DNA from 2 places in the Microbulbifer sp. JSM ZJ756 genome. Region 1 is predicted to be linked to the other one. Evidence: riboswitches for the same ligand, from Rfam matches in the RefSeq annotation. Region 1 holds a riboswitch; the other holds the start of a gene.
What was found. A riboswitch is a leader RNA that binds a small molecule or an ion and turns the genes downstream of it on or off. The one in region 1 is predicted to bind thiamine pyrophosphate.
Positions count from the first base shown of each region.

Region 2: it holds a riboswitch for thiamine pyrophosphate, as region 1 does, so the genes downstream of both, ACH6CX_RS08090 (TonB-dependent receptor) here and thiC (phosphomethylpyrimidine synthase ThiC) in region 1, are expected to answer to the same signal.

Region 1 covers NZ_JBISER010000002.1:213,502-224,469, reverse strand. The annotation lists gene thiO (glycine oxidase ThiO) at 1-438, opposite strand, end outside; gene thiC (phosphomethylpyrimidine synthase ThiC) at 490-2,436, opposite strand; TPP riboswitch at 2,595-2,693, opposite strand; gene safD (sulfoacetaldehyde dehydrogenase SafD) at 2,767-4,134, opposite strand; gene ACH6CX_RS04980 (sulfite exporter TauE/SafE family protein) at 4,148-4,933, opposite strand; gene ACH6CX_RS04975 (DUF3524 domain-containing protein) at 5,076-6,164, opposite strand; gene ACH6CX_RS04970 (NAD(P)-dependent oxidoreductase) at 6,216-7,097, opposite strand; gene ACH6CX_RS04965 (undecaprenyl-diphosphate phosphatase) at 7,104-7,901, opposite strand; gene tsaB (tRNA (adenosine(37)-N6)-threonylcarbamoyltransferase complex dimerization subunit type 1 TsaB) at 7,917-8,615, opposite strand; gene ACH6CX_RS04955 (hypothetical protein) at 8,773-9,618, opposite strand; gene hemH (ferrochelatase) at 9,908-10,906, opposite strand.
Region 2 covers NZ_JBISER010000003.1:406,210-417,177, forward strand. The annotation lists gene ACH6CX_RS08070 (gamma-butyrobetaine hydroxylase-like domain-containing protein) at 1-184, shown strand, start outside; gene ACH6CX_RS08075 (alkaline phosphatase) at 403-1,986, shown strand; gene ACH6CX_RS08080 (hypothetical protein) at 2,401-2,589, shown strand; gene ACH6CX_RS08085 (cupin domain-containing protein) at 3,026-3,352, opposite strand; TPP riboswitch at 3,480-3,595, shown strand; gene ACH6CX_RS08090 (TonB-dependent receptor) at 3,654-5,810, shown strand; gene ACH6CX_RS08095 (hypothetical protein) at 5,889-6,164, shown strand; gene pnuC (nicotinamide riboside transporter PnuC) at 6,157-6,840, shown strand; gene ACH6CX_RS08105 (phosphotransferase) at 6,850-7,761, shown strand; gene ACH6CX_RS08110 (hypothetical protein) at 7,779-8,216, opposite strand; gene ACH6CX_RS08115 (acyltransferase family protein) at 8,457-9,773, shown strand; gene dbpA (ATP-dependent RNA helicase DbpA) at 9,829-10,968, opposite strand, start outside.

The DNA.
Region 1 (10,968 bases):
CTCCAGCTCCCACAGCTCAGTGGCGGCAACGGCCCGCAGCTGCCCCACCTCCCCGGCCTCGAGCTTGCCCTGTAGTTCGCGCTGGAATTGCAGCAACTCGCTGCGGTCACGGCCGTGTGCCACCAGCACACTACCGGCCTGGCGAAACCCCACCGGGGAACCGCAGAGGAGCTGCAGGCACCCGCTCCATTCCCGCCATAGCACCAGGCTGCGTAGGCCCAGCTCGTATACCGAGCGTTCGCTGTGCACCAGTTCTGAAAGCGGTGAAATCATTCCCGCAGCGGTCCAGCAGGCACCACTCGGGCGCGCCAGGCTGCCCGCCTCGAACAGGGTGATATCCAGCCCGCGCAATGCCAGGCGCCAGGCCAGCAGGCGCCCCATCAGGCCGCCGCCGGCGATGGCGACGCGGGGACATTGGTTGGAGACAGTCAGGGTCATCGGTTTTCCTGTGCCGGGAGCTCTCGAATGCCGAAGTTGCGGCGCGCTGCATCAGCCCTTGTGATACAGCTCGCTGCCCATGTCCTTGAACTTGAGCGCCATTTCCTCCATGCCCTGTTCCGCCTCAAGCTTGCGGGAATAGTCCCGCACATCCTGGGAAATTTTCATGGAGCAGAACTTGGGACCACACATGGAACAGAAATGCGCCACCTTACCGGATTCCTTCGGCAAGGTTTCATCGTGGTAAGTGCGTGCACGCTCCGGATCCAGGCCCAGGTTGAACTGGTCTTCCCAGCGGAACTCGAAGCGGGCTTTGGACAATGCATCGTCGCGCTGCTGCGCGCGGGGGTGGCCCTTGGCCAGGTCCGCGGCGTGGGCGGCGATCTTGTAGGCCATCAGCCCCTCTTTTACGTCTTCCTTGTTGGGCAGGCCCAGGTGTTCCTTGGGCGTCACGTAACAGAGCATGGCGCAGCCGTAGGTACCGATCAGTGCAGCCCCGATACCGGAAGTGATATGGTCATAGCCCGGCGCGATATCAGTGGTCAGCGGACCGAGGGTATAGAACGGCGCGCCGTGGCAGTGCTTGAGCTGCTCATCCATGTTTTTGCGGATTTTGTGGATGGCCACGTGGCCCGGCCCCTCGATCATGGTCTGCACGTCGTGGCGCCAGGCAATTTCAGTCAGCTCACCCAGGGTGTGCAACTCACCGAACTGGGCCTCGTCATTGGCGTCGGCAATACAACCCGGACGCAGGCCATCGCCGAGGCTGAAGCTCACATCATAGGCTTTCATGATCTCGCAGATTTCCTCAAAGTGGGTGTAGAGGAAATTCTCCCGGTGGTGGGCCAGGCACCACTTGGCCATGATGGAGCCACCGCGGGACACGATGCCCGTGACGCGTTTTGCGGTAAGCGGCACATAGCGCAGCAGTACCCCGGCGTGAATGGTGAAGTAGTCCACCCCCTGCTCCGCCTGTTCCACCAGGGTATCGCGGAACACTTCCCAGTTCAGGTCTTCGGCAACCCCATTCACTTTTTCCAGGGCCTGGTAAATCGGTACCGTGCCGATGGGGACCGGTGAATTGCGCAGGATCCATTCGCGCGTCTCGTGGATATTCTGGCCCGTGGACAGGTCCATCACCGTATCCGCGCCCCAGCGCGTGGACCACACCAGTTTCTCCACCTCCTCCTCGATGGACGAGGTGACTGCGGAATTGCCGATATTTGCATTCACCTTGCACAGGAAATTGCGCCCGATGATCATCGGTTCCAGCTCCGGGTGATTGATATTGGCGGGGATGATCGCGCGCCCCTCCGCCACTTCACGGCGCACAAATTCCGGGGTGATCTGTTCCGGGATAAAAATGCCGTCGCGGGCTTTGCCGTAATCGGATTCCGCCAGCACTTCGCCGGCCGCGGCGCGGCCCATATTCTCGCGCACGGCAATAAACTCCATTTCCGGGGTAACAATGCCCTGGCGGGCATAGTGCATCTGGCTGACATTCTGCCCCGCCCGGGCGCGGCGCGGGGACGGCAGGTTGTCAAAGCGGATATGGTCCAGGCCCTGGTCGGCCATGCGCTGCTGGCTGTAGGCCGCCTGCCGGGTGGTCAGTACCTCGGTATCGCCGCGGGCCTCGATCCAGGCCTGGCGCAACCGGGGCAGGCCGTCGCGCACATTGGGCCGGTAGTCCGGATCGGAATACAGGCCGGCAGTATCATAAACCCGCAGTGGCGCGTTGGGCTCCAGTACCGGGTTGCTTTCGTCACCACCCACCACACTGTCGCCCAGGCAGATTTCGCGTACGCCAACACGGATATCGGCGCTGTCACCCTCCAGGTAGATCTTGCGGGAATTGGGAAAGGACTGGGCGGTAAGGTTGTCGAGGAAAACCCGGGCAGATTCGCGGCTTTCCGCGCGGGATTGTCCACTTTTTTTCGTGGAATCCCGTTCGCTGGACTCTCGGTTCGCGTCGACCGGCGTATCGGTTTCTTGAGACATGCTGACCCCTTTGTATTGCGCGGAAATGCGCAACGTGGCGCTTTTTCGCGGAGAGTGGCGCCCGAGCGCCCGGGGAAGAATCAGCAGAGAGGAAAGTCGTGTAATGACTTTTTCGGTAGCGGGGAATTTATGGTGAAAACCCCGCGCTCACATATGTAGCGACTTCAGATCTTGTTCCCTACGCGGGGGTTACCCCGATCAGGTTCAACGGATCTCGCAACAGCGATCTCAGCCCACAGGCACTCCGACAAGTTGTGCCGGAGTATAGTGGATGATCCGCGCCCTGGACAAGGCCGGCCAACAGTATTGTGAACCGGGGCCAAGAGAGGGTCAGATTACCAGGGATTTCTGGTAGCTCATCTCGCGAATGGCGTAGCGCACACCTTCGCGCCCTACCCCGCTCTCTTTCACCCCGCCAAAGGGGAAATGCTCCGCGCGGAAGCCCGGGCCGTCGTTTACAGCCAGCAGCCCTACATCGAGAGCGTTGAACAGCTGCTTGGCCAGGCCCAGGTCACGGGTGAAAACCCCGGCCTGCAGCCCAAAGGGACTGTCATTAACCAGCCTGATCACCTCGTCGATGCTGTCGAACGGGCGCAGCGGGATAACCGGCCCGAAGGTCTCGTCTGCCACCAGGGGCGCGTCGTCCGGGATCCTGTCGATAACCGTGGGCCACAACAGGTTGCCCTCGCGGCGATGCCCACACAGCACCCGCGCACCCCGGGTCACCGCATCCTCGACACGTCCGTGCACCTCGTCTGCGGCGGCAGTGTGGATCAGCGGGCCAACAAAAGTATCTTCCGCCATCGGGTCGCCGACTTCCAGGCGGGCGGTAGCATCCAGCAGCTTGCCGGTGAAAGCTTCGTAAACCTCGCGCTGCACAAACAGGCGCTTGGCCGCAGTGCAGCGCTGGCCGGCAGTGGCGAACCGCTGGTTGATGGCCGCGGATACCGCCGCATCCAGGTCGCCGTCCGCCATCACCACCAGAGGATCGTTGCCGCCCAGCTCGAGCAGCAGTTTCTTGTAACCGGCCGCTGCGGCAATGGCATTGGCCGCCGCCGTGCCGCCGGTAAAGTTGACTGCCTGCACCTGCGGGTGCGCCACGGCGTAGCTGGTGGCGGGAATATCCGGCACCAGCATCTGCAGTACGTTGCGATCCATACCGGCGCGATAGCAAAGCTCCACCAGGAATTCCGCCGAACGCTTGTTCTGCGGGCCTGGCTTGAACAGGATGGTGTTGCCCGCGGCAAATGCCGGACCGATCTTGTGTACAGCGATATTGATGGGGAAATTAAACGGAGTGATACACAGTACCGTGCCCAGCGGCTTCCACAACACCACGCCGATGCGCTCACGCTGCGGAGGGTAGGCATCGGAATCCAGTGCCTCGCCGTTTATGGCGCGCGCTTCCATGGCACTCGCCAGGGCTGTGTTGTACGCGCGCTCGATCTCCACCCGGCTGTCACTGATGGTCTTGCCGGTCTCGGCGGTAATTAGCCTGGCCAGGTGATCGGCGTGCTCACGGAGCAGGCCAGCAAGCCGCAACAGGATATCGGAACGCTCGAATGCTGGTGTGGCTGACTGTACCGCACGCCCCGCCACCAGTTGGCCAATAACTCGCTCGACATCGTCGCGGTCAGCAAAATCGTACTCTTCGATCAGCTCACCGTCGTAGGGATTGAGGATGCGATAATCGGCCATGGCGGCGCTCCAGTTAATTCACAATCAGTTGATAGATGATTCGCAGGCCGGCAACCAACAGTGCCAACCGCATCAGCCGGAAGAACAGCCTGCTGTCCAGGCGGTTGAGCATGGCGATGCCGATCCGGGTTCCCACCACCGCTGCCAAGGTCAACAGCAGTATCAGCCCCAGGTGATCGGAAAAGGCAAAGCCCAGGTAGATGAACGCGGGCACCTTGAGCGCATGGCACCAGGCCTGCATGACCGATTTATTCGCCACCACCTCTTTGGGCGAGAGGTCCCTGCGCACAAAAAAGGCCGCCAGCAATGGATCCACGGCGCCTGCCAGTATGCCCAGCGTCCCGGTTCCGATCCCGACCCAGAAATAATTGCGCGGGGCCAGGCGGATTTCCGGCAGTTTCTTCGGTTTCAATACGGTGTAAAAAATCAGGACGGCAAGTAGCGCCATCGGCAACTGCTGCCAGTCCAGGCTTGCCAGTCCCATGGTCATAACCGCCGCACCCAGGGTACAGCCGGCAAAAAAGGGCAGGCAGAACTCCCAGCGGATGTGCTCGCGCACATAGTAGATCCGCGCGAGATTATTCATCAGCTGTACCGCACCGTGAATCGGCACCAGCATCCGCAGCGGGATCGCCACATTGAGTGCGGCAAACATCAGCACACCACCGGCACCACCGGTAACCGCCGATATAAATGCACTGGCGACACAAACCGCCAGCAGCAGCCCCAGCGTCACCGCCGACAGGGAGGACAGCGACGATAGCGAGGACAAAAAGGAGAATTCGGCGAATTCCGGCACGGCACGGTCTCTACAGCAGCGCCGGGGCCCGGCATTGTTGAGTCTTATCGTGGGCGAACCCGTCGATGGCGAACCCGTCGATGGGCAGTCTAGCCGCAGCTACCAGCCAAACCCAGTAGTCACCGGACCACGACTGGTTAAATCAGGACATACTTGCAACACCGGCCAGACAATCCCTGTACGCCGGGGCCAGCCGCTGCCATGCATAGCCGGAAAAATCCGGTGACGGGCACAGTGCGGCACCGGCGGCCATACGGCCTATTTTATCGACTGCCTCGCGGACGTCCCGGTAGCGGCTGGTAACGGGGTAAAACTCGGGGTAGGCCTGCTCGTCCGGTACCAGGGGCGAGCACCCCAGCGCGCAGGCCTCCATCACTGCCAGCCCCTGGAACTCGTGGTGGGCGGTGGACAGGAATACATGGCTGCGCGCCAGGATCTCCAGGTACTGCCGCCGGCCGGGCAGGAATCCCACCCGCCCCAGCCGATGGGCAAACTCCCGCCGGATAGTGGCGAACTCCCCGGGACTGTTGCGAAAGGATTCCCCCAGCAGGTGCAGCCGGTAGTTCACCTGCCCCTCCTCCAGCCCTTGCAGTATCCCCAGCAGCCGCTCGCCGCCCTTGTCATATTCCCAGCGCGCCGCCCAGCAGACTTCCAGCGGGGCATCGCGGTCCGGACCGGTTGCCGTTGGGGCTGGCCCGGTGAAAAGCAAATCGTCGAGTGGCACCGGCAGTACCCGTGATTTCTGCTCGATCTCATCGCAAATAGCGGGCGGCACGTGATCGGGGAAGCGTTTCAGCAGCTGCCTGGCGCCGTCGAGGAGGGTGCTGCGATTGAATTCCGAGTTGAACAACAGCAGGTCGCCGGCAAGGGCGGTATAGATGTTGAGGAGCTGCGGCTCGACCGACTGGAACGCCCGATCGCTGCGAGGGTAGGCGAACTGGTTTTCGTGAAAATAAACTGCTGCGGGAATACCCGCCAGCGACGGTACCAGGCCGCGCAGCGTGGCCAGGTCAGTCATGGAAGTGGCCACTACCAGGTCATGGGGCTGCTGCAGAATCTTAGCAGCCTCTCCCCGCCCCCAACTGAGGCTGTTGCCGCGCACACGCCAGCTGAAATACCGCGGAGGCAGGGTGAGCACCGTCCAGTCCCACTCGGGTAATGCAGCGACCAGGCCCTTGCGCCAGCGGCGGTGGCTGCCGGCGTCGTAGGCGGACAACAGCAGGACTTTCATACCCCAGCCCCGCCCCGGACTATAGTCACTGCTTCCATGGCACGATGCGGCTCAGTCGAAAGAGCGTACATTCGTCAGGCGGGCGAACAGGCTGGAGGTATCCCAGCGACCACCACCCAGGGCCTGCACCTCACTGTAGAACTGGTCCACCAGGGCAGTAACCGGCAGCAGGGCGCCATTGCGCTGTGCCTCGTCCAGCACGATGGCCAGGTCCTTGCGCATCCAGTCGACTGCGAACCCGTGCTCATATTCGCCCGCCAGCATCGTCTGGTAGCGGTTTTCCATCTGCCAGCTCTGGGCCGCTCCCTTGGAGATCACCTCGACAACCTGCTCCGCATCGAGCCCGGCCGCCCGGGCAAAGTGCAGCCCCTCGGCCAGGCCCTGCACCACACCGGCAATACAGACCTGGTTAACCATCTTGCACAGCTGGCCACTGCCCACCGGGCCCAGTCGGTTGACCGCGCGGGCGTAGTGATCGATCAGCGGCAGCGCACGCTCGTAGTCATCGGGTTCTCCGCCCACCATCACCGTGAGCGCACCGTTCTCGGCCCCGGCCTGGCCCCCGGAGACCGGTGCATCCAGGAATCCGATGTCGCGCTCCGCAGCCAGGGCTGCCAGTTCCCGCGCCACATTGGCAGAAGCCGTGGTGTGATCCACAAACAAGCTGCCCCGGGACATACCTGCAAATGCGCCCCGCTCCCCGCAGGCTACCTCGCGCAGGTCGTCATCGTTACCCACACAGGCAAACACATACTCCGCTCCCTGCGCCGCTTCCGCCGGTGTCGGCCAGACGGTGCCCGGGTAGTCCCCGGCCCACTGCTGTGCACGGCTGGTAGTGCGGTTGTATACCCGCACTGTATGGCCGGCCCGGGCGAGGAATCCCGCCATCGGATACCCCATTACCCCGAGCCCAATGAATGCGACGGTTGTCATTGGCAGTTACCCCCAGATCATCCAGATAAGAGCCGCGCCCAGCAGGAGACGGTAAATGGCGAAGGGCGCCATACCGATGCGGCTGATAAATTGCAGGAAAAAGTGAATACACAGGTAGGCACTGATGCCCGACAGCAACGCCCCCAGGAATATATCCCCCCAGGGGACAGATTGCTCACCGAGCAGGTCGAACGTCAGCAACAGGGCGCTGAGGGCGATCACCGGGATCGACATCAGGAAAGAGAATCTCGCCGCGGCCTCCCGCTTCATTCCCAGCATCAGGCCCGCGGTCATGGTAATACCGGAGCGGGATGTGCCCGGGATCAAGGCGACGGCCTGCGCCACCCCGATCAACAGGGCCTTTTTCCAGTCCATTTGGGCCAGCGTCAGTTCACGGCGGGCACGCACATCTGCCCACCAGAGGAGAACACCAAAGCCAATGGTGGCAGCGGCAATCACCGCCGCAGAGCGCAGGTTGTGCTCGATAAACCCCTTGAACGCCAGACCGGTCATGCCCGCGGGGACAGTCGCCAGGACGATCAACCAGGCCAGCCGGCCGTCATCGGTAAACTCCCCCTTTACCAGGCCACCCAGGCCATCGCGCAGCAGCGCCCACACCTCGTGCCGAAAATAAAAAATCACCGCCGAAAGCGAACCAAAGTGGACCGCAACATCGAATGCCAGCCCCTGGTCCGGCCACCCCAGTACTTCCTTGGGCAGGATCAGGTGGGCAGAGCTGGAGATGGGCAGGAATTCCGTCAGCCCCTGGATCAGGGCCAGGATCACAATCTGAAAAATTTCCATGTAAGGCCGGGTTTCCTATTCCGAGCGGATTTTCTGCCGCTTCTTCCAGGTGACTTCATTGCGCAGGTAAAGGGGCTCCAGCTGTTCTGCAGTGACTGCCGCCGCTGTGCCGGCCGCACGGGCCAGCTCAGCGATATCCCGGGCATGGATGGGGCAATTCTGGTCCGTTGCCGTCACCGGTGCCGTCGCCAGGCCCTCGTAGTGCCAGCCCGGGCCAGCTCCATAAAGGGGGGAGTCGAGTTCCGCACCGGCGATCACCGCAGCCACCGCTTCCGGGTCCTGCACTGCCTCAGGCAGCAGGCTCTGCGCCGGTGATGCGGCGGAGTAAACTCCCCAGTAGACCTGCTGCATACGCGCATCCAGTGCCGCGATGATGCTCCCGGTCGACCAGTCCCGGTGCTGGCGCCTCGCCCCGGCGGCAAGTGCAGCGAGGCTGGATACGGGAATTACCGGCAGGTCCGCGGCGTACGCCAGGCCCTGGGTGGTGCTGATAGCAATACGCAGGCCGGTAAACGAGCCCGGGCCGCGGCTGACGGCCAGGGCGTCGAGATCACTGAGCTTGAGGCCGGCCTCGGCCAGTACCTGGTCAACCATGGGCAGCAGGCGGCGGGTGTGGTCGCGTTCAGCGGCGACAAACTGCTCCCGGACCAGGTCGCCATCGCTCAGGGCGACCGAGCAGGAGCCGGAGGTGGTATCCAGGGCGAGGATTTTCACTGCAGAGGGGTCCCATCAATTGCGAGGAGCAGATTGTGTCACATCCGCCGCGGCAGTTCATGGCCTGGAGCCCCGGAATTGGCCGCAAACGCAAAAGCCCCGGCCAGGCCGGGGCTTTTGCTCGATACTGCGGGTAACCGGAATGGATATCCGGTTGTCAGGACTTCTTGGGCGGACGGCCACGGCGAGCCGTGGACTTTTTCGCCGCCTTTTTCCTGGTGGCCTTTTTGGTCGCGGCCTTCTTGCCAGACGCGGCCGCCTTCCTGTCAGCCACATTCACCTTGGGGGGACGACCGGGTCCGCGTTTCTGTCCCTTGCGGGCGCTACCGGCCCTTGCTGCAGACTTCTTCGGCCGGCCGGCTTGCTTGGTGGTGGCCTTCTTACGTGCGGCCTTTTTGCCGGGAGCTTTCTTAGCCGTCTTCTTCTTGGCCGCCTTCTTGGCATCAGCCTTGGCCTTGGCCGCGGCTTTCTTGTCCAGCGCCTTCACCTTGGCGGTGGCCTTCTTGGCCGCCTGCTTCACCTTGGCCTCGGCTTTTTTCTCCGCCGCCTTCAGCTTCTTGGCATCAGCTTTCTCGCGGGACTTTTTCCAGCGCTTTTCAAAGGCGTCGACTGCCGCCTTCATATCCTTTTCCGCCTTGCTGGACAGGCTATCCGCCATCTCGGAAACTTTTTGCTTGGCTGCCTCTTCCGCGTGACGAACCGTTTCCATTGCCTTGGCTTTGGCCAGGTCCAGCTTTGCGGAAGCCGACTTGGCGCGCAAATCCTTTAGCTTCTGGTTGGCGCTGGTCAGGGACTTCTTGGCCGCCGCTGTTCCGGTCCGCTGGGCCCGCTCACGTGCCTTGGCCACGCGATCCATCTGGGCGTCCAGGGCCTTGGTCGCGGAATCAACCGACTTCTGGGCCTTGGTTACTGCAGGTGATTGTGAAGCCGGAGCTTTTGCCCGGGCGGTACGCTTGGCCGTGGCCTTTTTTTTTGCTGTACGCTTTTTTGCTACTCGTGCCATCCCTTGTCTCCTTGTATGAGAAGAAGTACTTCCTACCTACCTGAAAGTGTATCGGCTTGATTGCCGCGGTCATCGCCTTTCGACTTCCCTTTAAGTTCAGTCAGCAGGTAGCCGGCTGCGCTCAGGGAGCGAGTTGCATGGTTTATTTCCATGCAACTTTATCTAAGTTAATAAAAAAAACCTGCTTTGCAAGAAAAATGGGACAAAAAAACAGCTTTTTGGGTAAAAAAATCCCGCTTTCAACCATTCGGATCCATTTTTTCACTTTCAAGGGCGACAAAGCGGATTTTTAACAGGAGAGAGGAAGCTTTTCTTCGATAATGGCCGCGAGCGCTTCGATATGATCCGGCCGAGCATTCAGGGACGGAATATACCGGTATTCACCCCCGCCGCTATCCTGGAAATTAGCGCGATTCTCTACTGCAATTTCCTCCAGGGTTTCGAGGCAATCGGCCGCGAATGCCGGGCAGATTACATCGACGCTCGCCAACCCTTCACGCCCCCATGCCTCCAGGGTTTTATCTGTGTAAGGCTGTAACCACTCGGCCTTGCCGAAACGCGACTGGAAACAGATCTGCCAGCGGTCCTCCGCCAGTCCCAGCGCACTGGCCAGGTGCCGGGCGGTTTCATGGCATTGCTGTTCGTAGGGATCGCCCTTGCGGACATTGGCCCGGGGGATACCGTGAAAAGACATCAGGAGCTTTTCTGCGGCACCGTGTTTTTCCCAGTGCTCCCGCACCGAACTGGCAAGGGCCTGGATATAGAGTGAGTGCCGGTAATAATCGCGCACCAGGCTGATATCGGGGATATCACGGTTGGACCGATAGATTTTCGCCACCTGGTCATAAATAGCGCCGGTGGTGGTCGCTGAGTACTGGGGATAGAGCGGCAGCACCAGGAATGAATCAAAGCCTTCCCGGCGCAGGCGCTCGACAGTGGACTGAAGGCCGGGCCTGCCATAGGTCATGGCGTAATCCACGGTAATATCGGGTCGCAGGTCAGCGAGGCGCGCCTGCAGCAGTTCCACCTGGCGACGGGTGTAGAAGTGTATCGGTGACCCCTCAACCGCTTCCCCGTCCAGTCCACGGCCCCAGATTTCCGCGTAGGCCGGGGCGATCTTGCCCGGCCGGAAGGGCAACACGAATCCGTGCAGGATGGCCATCCACAGCGGGCGGGGAACCTCAACAACCCGGGGGTCGCCAAGGAATTCGCGAAGGAATTGCCGCACTGCTGCGGGCGTGGGTTCTTCCGGTGTCCCCAGATTCATCAGGATAACGGCTGTAGTCATTTGCTGGCCCCATTTGAAATTGAACAGATCCGCCCGGCTGTACCCAGGGTCGCGCCGGCAAC
Region 2 (10,968 bases), on a different contig from region 1:
CGCGGGCCGCTATGCCCTCAAACTGGTATTCAGCGATGGCCATGACAGTGGCATCTATACCTGGGACTACCTGCGGGAATTGTGTGAAAAGCACGAGGAACTCTGGCGCGACTATCTCGAGCGCCTGCAGGCCGCTGGCAAGGGCCGCGACCCGGACGAGAGCGTGGTGAAGTTTATCCCCTGACCCTCCCTGCCCCGCAAACCCGTGCACAGCACTGCCGGAGGGACGGCGGCTGGCGGCTGCGGACCGGACCGCGGGGCCGCTTCAACAAACTGTCACGCGCATGCCGGCGCGAGTGTGGCACAATTTGCCACCAGGCTCCTGCCTGCGTCGCGCCGTTCTGGCAGTACTGTCCGCGCGCGGCCGACACCCTGAATAACCAGATAAGAGCAGTCCGCCCCATGCGAAACCCGATTGCCCCGCTGGCGCTGGCCGGCACCCTGATTTCCTCACTCTCTATCCCCGCCTTCGCCAGTGCACCCAGCCTGCCCGAGGCACAGCGCGACAGCAGCTGGTTTACCGGCGGCCAGGAAAACCTGGAAAAATCCGCCGCGCAGCCGATCAATAACAAACCCGGGGCAGCGAAAAATATCATCCTGTTCGTGGGCGACGGCATGGGTATCTCCACGGTCACCGCCGCACGCATCCTGGCCGGCCAGCAGCAGGGTATGAGCGGTGAGGAATACCGGCTCAGCTTCGAGGAAATGCCGTTTGCCGGACTGGTGAAAACCTACAACACCAACCAGCAGACCCCGGATTCGGCCGGCACCATGAGCGCCATCATGACCGGTGTGAAAACCCGGGCGGGCATGTTCGGTGTGACGGGCGACGTCCCCCGGGGCGACTGCGCCGCCAGCCGTGGTCGCGAGCTGGTTACCGCCCTGGAACTGGCCGAGGGACTGGGCAAGCGCACCGGCGTGGTAAGTACGGCGCGCATCACCCACGCCACCCCGGCGGCCACCTATGCCAAGGCCGCCGAGCGCGGCTGGGAATACAGTGCCCCGGAAGGCTGTCGTGATATCGCCGCGCAGCTGGTGGAATTCCCCTACGGTGACGGTATCGATGTGGTGCTGGGCGGCGGACGGCGCGCGTTCCTGCCGAAAGAGGTTTCCGACCTGGAAGGTGAGCCGGGCCGGCGCGAGGATGGCCGCAACCTGGTGCAGGAATGGCAGCAGCGCTACGCGGAAAAAAATAACCGGGATAGCAAAGCCAGCGCCGCCGTGTACGTGGAGGACCGCAAGGCGTTTGTGGATGTGGACCCGGCGGCCACCGGCAAACTGCTGGGCCTGTTTGAGCCCTCGCATATGCGCTACGAGGCGAACCGCCCGCAAGACACTGCGAGCGAACCCTCCCTGTCAGAGATGACAGGCAAGGCGCTGGCGATGCTGGAGAGGGGCAAAGACGGTTACTTCCTGATGGTGGAGGGCGGTCGAATCGACCACGGCCACCACGCCGGCAGCGCCCACAACGCACTCACCGATGCGGTGGAATTCGCCCGGGCGGTGCGGGTGGCCATGGACAATACCGATCCGGAAGACACCCTGATAATCGTAACCGCCGACCACAGCCATGTATTCACCATGGCCGGCTACCCTACCCGCGGCAATCCCATCCTGGGCAAGGTGGTCGGCAATGACAGCCGCGGTGAACCGGAGTCGGAACCGAAACTGGCCGATGATGGCAAGCCCTACACCACCCTGGGCTATGCCAATGGACGCGGCTTTGCCGCGCTGGGGGATGAGACCGATGCGGATGTCCGCTACGGCCTGCCCGCCAGCAACGGGCGCAGGGACCTGGCCGAAGTGGACACCACTGCACCGGGCTTCCACCAGGAAGCACTGGTACCCACCGAAGCCGAGACCCACGGTGGCGAGGACGTGGGTATCTGGGCCCGCGGCCCCGGCGCGCACCTGCTGTCCGGTACCCGTGAGCAGAGCTATATCTTCCATGTAATGGCCCGGTCGGGTGGTTTGCTGGCCGATTGATCCGGCAACTTATAATAGAGGTAGAGGCCTCGCTAATAACTTTGTTAGCGAGGCTTACTATGAATGCTCCAGGGGTAAGAATAAGTTGTAAGCGCCGCCTGTAGACTGGATTGAAACTATCTCTGCGGGGAGGATTTATAAAAATAAAATTAGTTGATTATTAGCCGGCTGAAATAGATCTTATTTTAAATATTTTCCACATCCAAGCATTATTCACTCGATAGTAAATGTCATCTTTGATTTGATTTTAATCTGGCGTATTTTTTTATTGTTCTATATCGGCACGCAGGATAGTGTTTTCAGGCGCTTGATGAATTAGCGCTAAGTTCAATTGTAACTACTAATCAAGGACGAGCACCAAATGAAGTAGCGCATTACGGGCTTGCATATGGTTGACATCCCAGGGAGAAAATAATGCGTGAGCTAAATCTTCAGGAAATGAAAAATGTAAATGGTGGTTTTTATCAGGCTCTACTACCGGTGGCTGTTGGTTTCGCAACCAGGTTTGTGACGAGTAAGTTAGCGAAGCATTTCATTGGTAATTTTTCACTGTCCTACGGAACCTATCAGGCAGCAGTGGGCTTGGATTCCAGGGTTCGCTAAATCAAAGTAAACTAACAGGAGCTGCAGCCGGCTTGGTAGAAAAAAAACTTTAGCCATCCAGGCCGGCTTTAAAATCCTATTGTGTTTGACAATGAAAAAATATCGAAAGTGCCCTCAATGTAAAACATGCAGTATTGATGTTGGACTCTTGGAGGATGGTACCTACTGCGAAGCTTGTGGTTGTGCTGTTGTAACAAGCGTATTCTACTCATCTGCCCTGAGTATCAGCATGGCCCTTCTTATCTCCATATGCATGAACCAGGGCCAGGTTGCTGCAGGACTCTTAGTCTTGTTAGCCTTGGCTATCAGGGTTTTTTTCCTGGACAAAATCGATGCGCGGATTATGCCAATCAGTAAAATTTAGTATCGACAGGATATGGCTATCTGGTTTGTGAAGTCGAAAGCCATTCTGGGAACCCGTTCTGCATTTAACGGCCTAAGTCACAGGGTAAAACACCGCCAGCCACACCGTCTGGCAATCCGGGTCCGTCCAGCTGACCCGGTGGCGCATGCGGGCCGGAATATCCAGGTAATCCCCCTCGCCCAGCACCACCTCGCGGCCGTCGGCAAAGGCGATGTGCGCACTGCCCCGCAACACCATTACCCACTCACCCTCTTCCTGGTCGTACCACTCCCCGGGTGGGGTAACCTGGCCCCGGGAGACAATCCGCTCGATTCGCACCGGGCCGCTTGCCAGCACATCCTCAAACACCTCCGCGTCGAGCGCATCCGGTAGCTGCGTGAAAAAATTGCCGGGTTTCATGTGGGGCTCCAGGGTTTCAATGTGGTTTCCCGTCGAGTGCCAGCTGCCTGGCTGCAATGGTCAGCAGGGAAGCTACAGGCGCCCCGCCTAATTACTAACCAGCATAACTTCTGTTATGATCGCGCCCGCAACACCTTAGGGGTGGCTTCGGCCTGAGATGCGCGGTGATCGAAAGACACCACAGCGCGAACCCTTGAACCTGATCCGGTTAATACCGGCGTAGGAATAGGTAAGTCCAAGAATAGCCTCCTCACGTCGCAGCCCGGGTCTCTTTCACTTCAGCTTTTGCCGAGAGAGAACCATGAATCGCCCATCCAGAATAAGACCCATCGCCCTCTCAGTCGCAATGCCAGTCGCGCTGGCCGGCAGCCTGTCCGCCCTGCCAGCGGCCGCGACCGAATCCGGCACCCGGGACCTGGAAGAGGTCATCGTCACCAGCCAGCTGCGCGACACCAGCCAGCTCGACCTGGCGGCCAGTGCCAGTGTGCTGGACAGTGCCACCATCGGCGCCCGCGGCGCGGGCAACCTGGACCAGCTGCTCAACCTGGCCCCCAACGTCAACTTTGCCGCCGGCGCGTCCCGGGGCCGCTTTATCCAGATTCGCGGTATCGGAGAGCGCAGCCAGTTTATCGACCCGGTGAACCCGTCCGTGGGCCTGATTATCGACGGCATCGATTTTACCGGCCTGGGGCTGGCCGCCAGCACCCTGGATATGGGCCAGGTGGAGATCCTGCGCGGGCCGCAGGGCACGGTCTACGGCGCCAACGCCCTGGCCGGCCTGGTCACCATGACCAGCAATGCGCCCACAGACACGGCCATGGCAGAGGTCTCCGCAGAGGTGGCCGAATACAATGGCCGCACCCTGTCTGCGGTGGGCAGCGGTGCACTGACCGACAGGCTGAGCTATCGCCTGGCCGCCCGCAACCAGCAGTCGGACGGTTACATCGATAACGGCTACCTGGGCCGGGAAGACACCAACAATATCGATGAGTCGATCCTGCGCAGCAAGCTCCGCTACCAGGCCAGCGACGACCTGCAGCTGGATATCACCGCGCTCTATATCGACGTGGACAACGGCTACGACGCCTTCTCGCTGTACAACACCCGCGAGACCCTGTCGGACCAGCCCGGCTGGGACCGCCAGGAGACCCTGGCCGGTTCACTGGTTGCCCGCTGGTCCGGCAGTGACCTGTTTACCCTGGAGTCCACCGTCAGCGTGGCCAGCTCGGATACCGAGTACGGTTACGACGAAGACTGGACTTATGTGGGCTTCCACCCGTGGGAATACAGCTCCACCGACAATTACCTGCGCGACCGCAGCAACCTGAGTGCAGACTTGCGCCTGCTGTCCACCGAACAGACAGCACTGTTCAATGGCCGCAGCAGCTGGGTGGCCGGGATCTACCTGCGCGATGAAAGCGAGGACCTGCAGCGTAACCAGAGCTTTACCAGCCAATTTGAAACCGCCAACCAGGCCCTGTACGGGCAGTTGCGCACCAGCCTGGGCGAGACTCTCGCGCTGGTGACCGGCCTGCGCCTCGAGCAGCGGGATGCGGATTACACCGATTCACTGGCGGTTGATGCCGGCAATAACGACAACCTCTGGAGTGGGGATATCACCCTGGAATACCGCGGTATTGCCGATACCCTGGTCTATGGCACTGTCTCCCGTGGCTACAAGGCCGGCGGCGTCAACGGCCGGATCATTTCGGCCTCCGCCACCAACCCCGATATCGGCCGCGATGCCTTCGAGTTCGACACCGAGCAACTGCTCAACTACGAACTGGGGATCAAGGGCGCCTGGCTGGACAACCGTCTGCAGGCGCAACTGGCCGCTTTCTACCAGGATCGCAGTGACGTACAGGCCAAGCAGTCGGTGTTCGACCCCGCGGATTTCTCCTTCGACGATTTTCTTACCAACGCTGCTGGCGGGGCAACCACCGGCCTCGAAGTGGAACTGGATTACCGCGCTACAGAAGCCCTGCGCTTCTTTGCCTCGGCGGGCTGGCTGAACGCCGAGTTCGAGGGTTTCGAGAGCACGTCCCATGTGGATGCCCGGGATGACTACAATGGCCTGGCACTGGCGCCGGTAAACCTGGACGGGCGGGATGTGGCCCATGCGCCCAATTACCAGTTCTTCACCGGTACCGAACTGTCATTGACCGAAAACCTGCTGCTGCGGCTGGAGCTGGAGGGCAAAGACGCCTTCTATTTCTCCAACAGCCACAACGAGAAGTCCATCGCCTACGAACTCGTAAACGCGCGCCTGACCTATCGCGGCGATAGCTGGGAGGCCTCACTGTGGGGCCGCAACCTGGCGGACGAGGACTATTACACCCGGGGCTTCTACTTCAGCAACCAGTTCGGCAACAACCCGGCCAATGGCTATGCGCCGGAAGCCTACTACCAGTATGGCGAGCCACGGGTTGCGGGCATTTCCGGTACCTATACGTTTTAAGATTTACCCACCTTTTTTAAAGTTTACGGGCGGCCGCCGGCCGCTCACGATTGCGGATCATTCCTTCGGGGGCAGCTTATGAAAATTTCCGTCGAGATCAGCAAGTACCCGTTGAGAGACGAGTACATCCCCGCCATCCAGGACTTTATCGACCGGCTCAACCAGCACCCGGACCTGCGGGTTATCACCAACACCATGAGTACCCAGGTGTTCGGTGACTACGATCTGGTGATGGATACCCTGAAGCAGGAAATGCGCGCGTCCTACGAAAAATTCGGGCGCGCTATTTTTGTATGCAAGTTTATCGACGGCGACCTGGCTCCCACTGAGAAAATGGGTGAACGGGATGCCTGACCACGATATCAGCAGCGCCATTGCTGCCTCACTGGCGGCAATGTCCCTGTGGGAAATCGCCGCGGTGATACTGGCGCTGGCCTACCTGCTGCTGGCCATGCGGGAAAAAATCAGCTGCTGGTATGCCGCCTTTGCCAGCACAGCGATTTACCTGTTCCTGTTCTGGGATGTCAGCCTGTTGATGGAATCCGCGCTACAGGTCTTCTACCTGGTGATGGCTGTCTACGGCTGGTGGCAGTGGCAGCACCACCGCGATCGCCAGCAGGACCTGCACATCCACCGCTGGTCGCTGCGGCGCCACCTGCTGGCCATCGCGGCAGTGGGCGCCCTGACTCTGGTGTTCGGTTATACCCTGCAGGCCAACACCAGTGCCGCACTGCCCTACCTGGATTCCTTTACCACCTGGGGTGCGGTGCTCACCACCTTTATGGTGACCCGCAAGGTGCTGGAAAACTGGCTCTACTGGATCGTGGTGGATGGGGCCTCCATCTACCTGTACCTGGACCGGGAGCTGTACCTCACGGCGTTGCTGTTCCTGGTGTATGTAATCCTGGTGGTGATCGGCTTCTTCCAGTGGCTGGCGATTTACCGGCGGGAACAAACTACCGGCCGGCACGGCAAAGAGCAGGTGCAGGCCGCGCAGCCTGGCTTCAATCCTGTAATGCCCGAACGGTAAGGCGCCTCCGTGACCGAAAGCACCGGGCCATTGGCAGACGTTATCCCCGCTGACTGGGCACGCTGGAGCAGCGTCCCGCCCAGGGTGATCAGGCCGCTGGCGGGCGGCCTGACAAACCGCAGTTACCTGCTGGCGGCCGGCAATGACAGGCTGGTGTTGCGGAAAAACTCCCCCATCAGCGACGCCCTCGACCTGGATCGCCAGGCCGAGGCCGCGGCCATGGGCAACGCCGATCGCGCGGGCCTCTGCGCACCGCTGGTCCACTGCGACTCGGCCCACGGCTATCTGGTTACCCGCTTTATCGAGGGGCAGCCCTGGCGGGAAGACAGCGATGAGGCATTGCAACAGCTGGCTGGCCTGCTGCGCGGCATTCACCAGCTGCCCACTATCGACGCCACCCTGGATATCGAAGAAAAAGTAGCGAGCTACTGGCAATCAATCGACCAGCAGGCAGGTTTCCACCCAGACTTGCGCACGCTGGATGCTGAAATGCACAGGCACATTGAAGCGGTGCGCCCATTGGCTGATGACCTTCGCCTTTGCCACAACGACCTGTCCACTGCGAATCTCATTACCGAACCCGGCGGCAGGCTCTATGCCATCGACTGGGAATACGCGGCAATGGGTGACCCCTTTTACGATCTTGCTGTGATTGTCGATGAGCATTCCCTCGACGATGCGCAGCAACATCGACTAATTGAAGCCTATCTTGAGCGGCCGCTGAAATCACTGGACTTGAAAAAACTGGCGCACTGGCGGGTGATTTACGGATATCTTGCCGTGCTCTGGTACGCGGTCCAGGCCTGTGCTGAAGGCGGGATTGATTCAGGCACCAATTCGGCTGTAGCCAGTAGAGCCCGAAAACTGTCTGCCCTTAGCAATATTGTCTGGAGTAATAACTCTATTCCAGGTGACCAATAACGCCCGGCACAGTTTATCTATTCTTCCCGTGATCTGTTCTTGCACCACGCATAGTAAGCGCGGGATTCCGTACCGATATACATGCTGCCCACAAAAATGATCAACAGGGAGCTTGCAGCCACGGCTACTCCCGGAATGTCATTGCTGCTCCCAAAATAAATCAGCCATATGACAGCTGCCAAAACCGTAAAGCTTGAAGTTGCCCTGAAAAGGTAGTGATCGAAAGCGAGTAAGAGTGCGGCGATAATAAATCCCACCGGAATTGCCAGAAGCGATGCAGCGAGCCATGAATCCGTATTTGCAGCTGCCAGTACCCCGCCAAAGATTGCCAACAGGAACTGCAGGAATTCCCAGGCAGCCAGTAATTTCGGCTTGCGAATAAGGTGCATGGGCAGCATTCCGGCCCATGGGTAATTATCTCCACCGCGAGTGAAATTACGAAAATGAATCTTCATGGATAGTTACGATCAGTTTGTTGGCAGATAACTGGAGCAGGGCGAGCCAGACACTGCAATGATTGTAACTGCCCTTCGGTTTGCTGGCGATTCCTTGCCGGGCAAGCCCGGATTACCACCAGCTCCTATGGGGCCAGCGTGGGTTTAGTGCGTAAACGGATATGCCCGCCCTCTGGTCGTGATTGAGTCCCCTCCTGCCGCGATAACATAGACCCGCTCCTGACCGACAGGATACCTTCAGTGAAGTTTATCCGCGCCAGTGCGCAGATATCCGAGCATGGAAAATTCAACAAGAAGTTAATAGCCAACAATGCCGGCCTCCAGCAGCCGGGCCTGCTCCAGTGCTCTGTAGCAGAAAGTTACTGCGGACCCAGTATGGAAACAACAACGACAACTCCCATATCGACGCTCGGTGACACACCGGTAAGTGAAGGGAAAAGGATTATCGCACTAGACGCTCTGCGCGGCCTTGCCGTTATGGGGATGATCCTGGTAGTGAGCGCCGGCTCCTGGGGCCATCGCCTGCCCATGCTCGATCATGCGCCCTGGCACGGTTACACCCTGGCCGACCTGGTGTTCCCGGCGTTTCTCTTCGCCGTGGGTGCCGCTATGGCTCTGGGATTTCCCAGTGACCGGCCGATCGGCCAGCACGCAGGAAGGGTAGGCCGCCGCACCCTGTCGCTGATCGGGCTGGGTCTTCTGCTGAACCTGTTGCCCAGTTTCGATTTCGCCAGCCTGCGCATTCCCGGCGTGTTGCAGCGGATAGGCCTGTGCTACGCGATTGCAGCGATAATCATGCTGTCGACAGCGAAACGGGTGAACAGCGTTCGAATCCTGAATGTCAAAGGCCTGGTGCTGGCAACCCTTGCCTTACTGATTGGCTGGGTCCTTGTGCTGTCCTTTACCTCGGCACCGGGTTACCCGGCGGGCTCGGTCACCCCGGCAGGAACATTGGCCGCATGGGTGGATCGCCAGGTCTTCACGGTGGCGCACCTGTGGCCCTACGGCACCAACGCAGCCGGTGAGGTGGTGTATGACCCGGAAGGGCTGCTGTCGAGTCTCCCCGCCACCGCGAATGTCCTGATCGGAGCGACATTCGCACACTGGCTTGGTCGGGCACCCTCAGGCAGGCAGCTGAAACTGGGCATAGCGGCAGGTTTTGCGCTGGTTTGCATCGGCCACTTGCTGGACCCGCTCTTTGTCATCAACAAGCGGATCTGGACCTCCAGCTTCGCGATCGTATCCAGTGGCTGGGCGGCGATGGCTTACTGTTTGTTGTTCCCCGCACTGCAGGCCGCGGCGGGCCGGAAAATACTGCAGCCTGTGCTGGTCCTCGGCAGCAACGCTATTCTCGCTTTTATCCTCTCCCAGGTTTTCCTGGCCTATTCGGGCACCCCGATTGGCGGCACCAGCCCGCAGAACTTTGGATTCCAGGTGGCATCGTCTGTGGTCGGCAGTCCGTGGGCGGCGTCATTACTCTGTGCCTTCGGCATACTCGCCATAGTCACGCTGTTGGTATGGCCGCTCAACCGGCAGGGAATTTTCCTCAGGCTATAAGCCTGCGCGATGGGAGGCGGCCCGGCCGGCCGCCAGCGTATAGCAGGAAGTAAAATCAGACGCCCACAATTCGGGCGCGGAACTTGCGCCCTTTTATTTTGCCGTCGGCAAGCTTGGCCAGTGCTTTCTTGGCCACTTTGCGCTCCACGGCAACAAAGGTGGAGAAGTCAAAAACGCGGATTTTGCCGATCTGTGAGCCATCGATGCCGCCGTCGCCGGTCAGGGCACCGACAACGTCACCGGGGCGCACCTTCTGTTTCTTGCCGCCGTCGATCTGCAGCGTGGACATGACGGGTCTGTTAGGAGCGAACCCCCGGGGCAGGTCCGGGACTTCCTGCAGGGTGATCGGCTGCCCCATGAGCTCCTCCAGCCGCTCCACCTTATAGATTTCCTTCTTGCTGACCAGTGTCAGCGCCACGCCCTTTTGTCCCGCGCGGCCGGTGCGGCCGATGCGGTGCACATGCACCTCCGGGTCGCGGGAGAGGTGGTAGTTCACCACCAGCGGCAGCTCCTCGATATCCAGTCCCCGGGCGGCCACATCGGTGGCCACCAGGATCGACGCACTGCCGTTGGCAAACAGGGCCAGGGTGCGGTCGCGGTCTTTCTGCTCCATATCCCCGTGCAGCGCCAGCGCTGCGAAGCCGGCGCGCTTCAGGGTCTGCGCGGCCTCGTCGGTTTCCTTCTTGGTGTTGCAGAAAACCACAGTGGAGGAAGCATCGAAGCTGGCCAGTAGCTGGTACAGCGCCGCCGGCCGCTGCTCGTTGTTCTCCACCCGGTAGTACTTCTGCTCGATGGACCCCTGGGTGTGGGCCGTGGCCACTTCCACCTTCACCGGGTCGCGCAGGACCCGGGTGGCCAGCTGGTCGATGGACCGGGGGTAGGTGGCGGAAAACAGCAGGGTCTGCCGCTGCTCCGGCAGTTCCGCGACTATCTGGTCCAGCACCGCCTGGAAGCCCATGTCGAGCATCCGGTCGGCCTCGTCCAGCACCAATGTCTGTACCTCGCCCAGGTCCAGGTTGCCCTTGCGCAGGTGGTCCTCGATGCGACCGGGCGTGCCCACCACAATGTGGGCCCCGTGCTTGAGGGAGCCGATCTGCGGCCCGAACGGCATGCCGCCGCATAGTGTCAGGATCTTGATGTTGTGAATGGCCCGCGCCAGCTTGCGCAGCTCCTGGGCCACCTGGTCGGCCAGCTC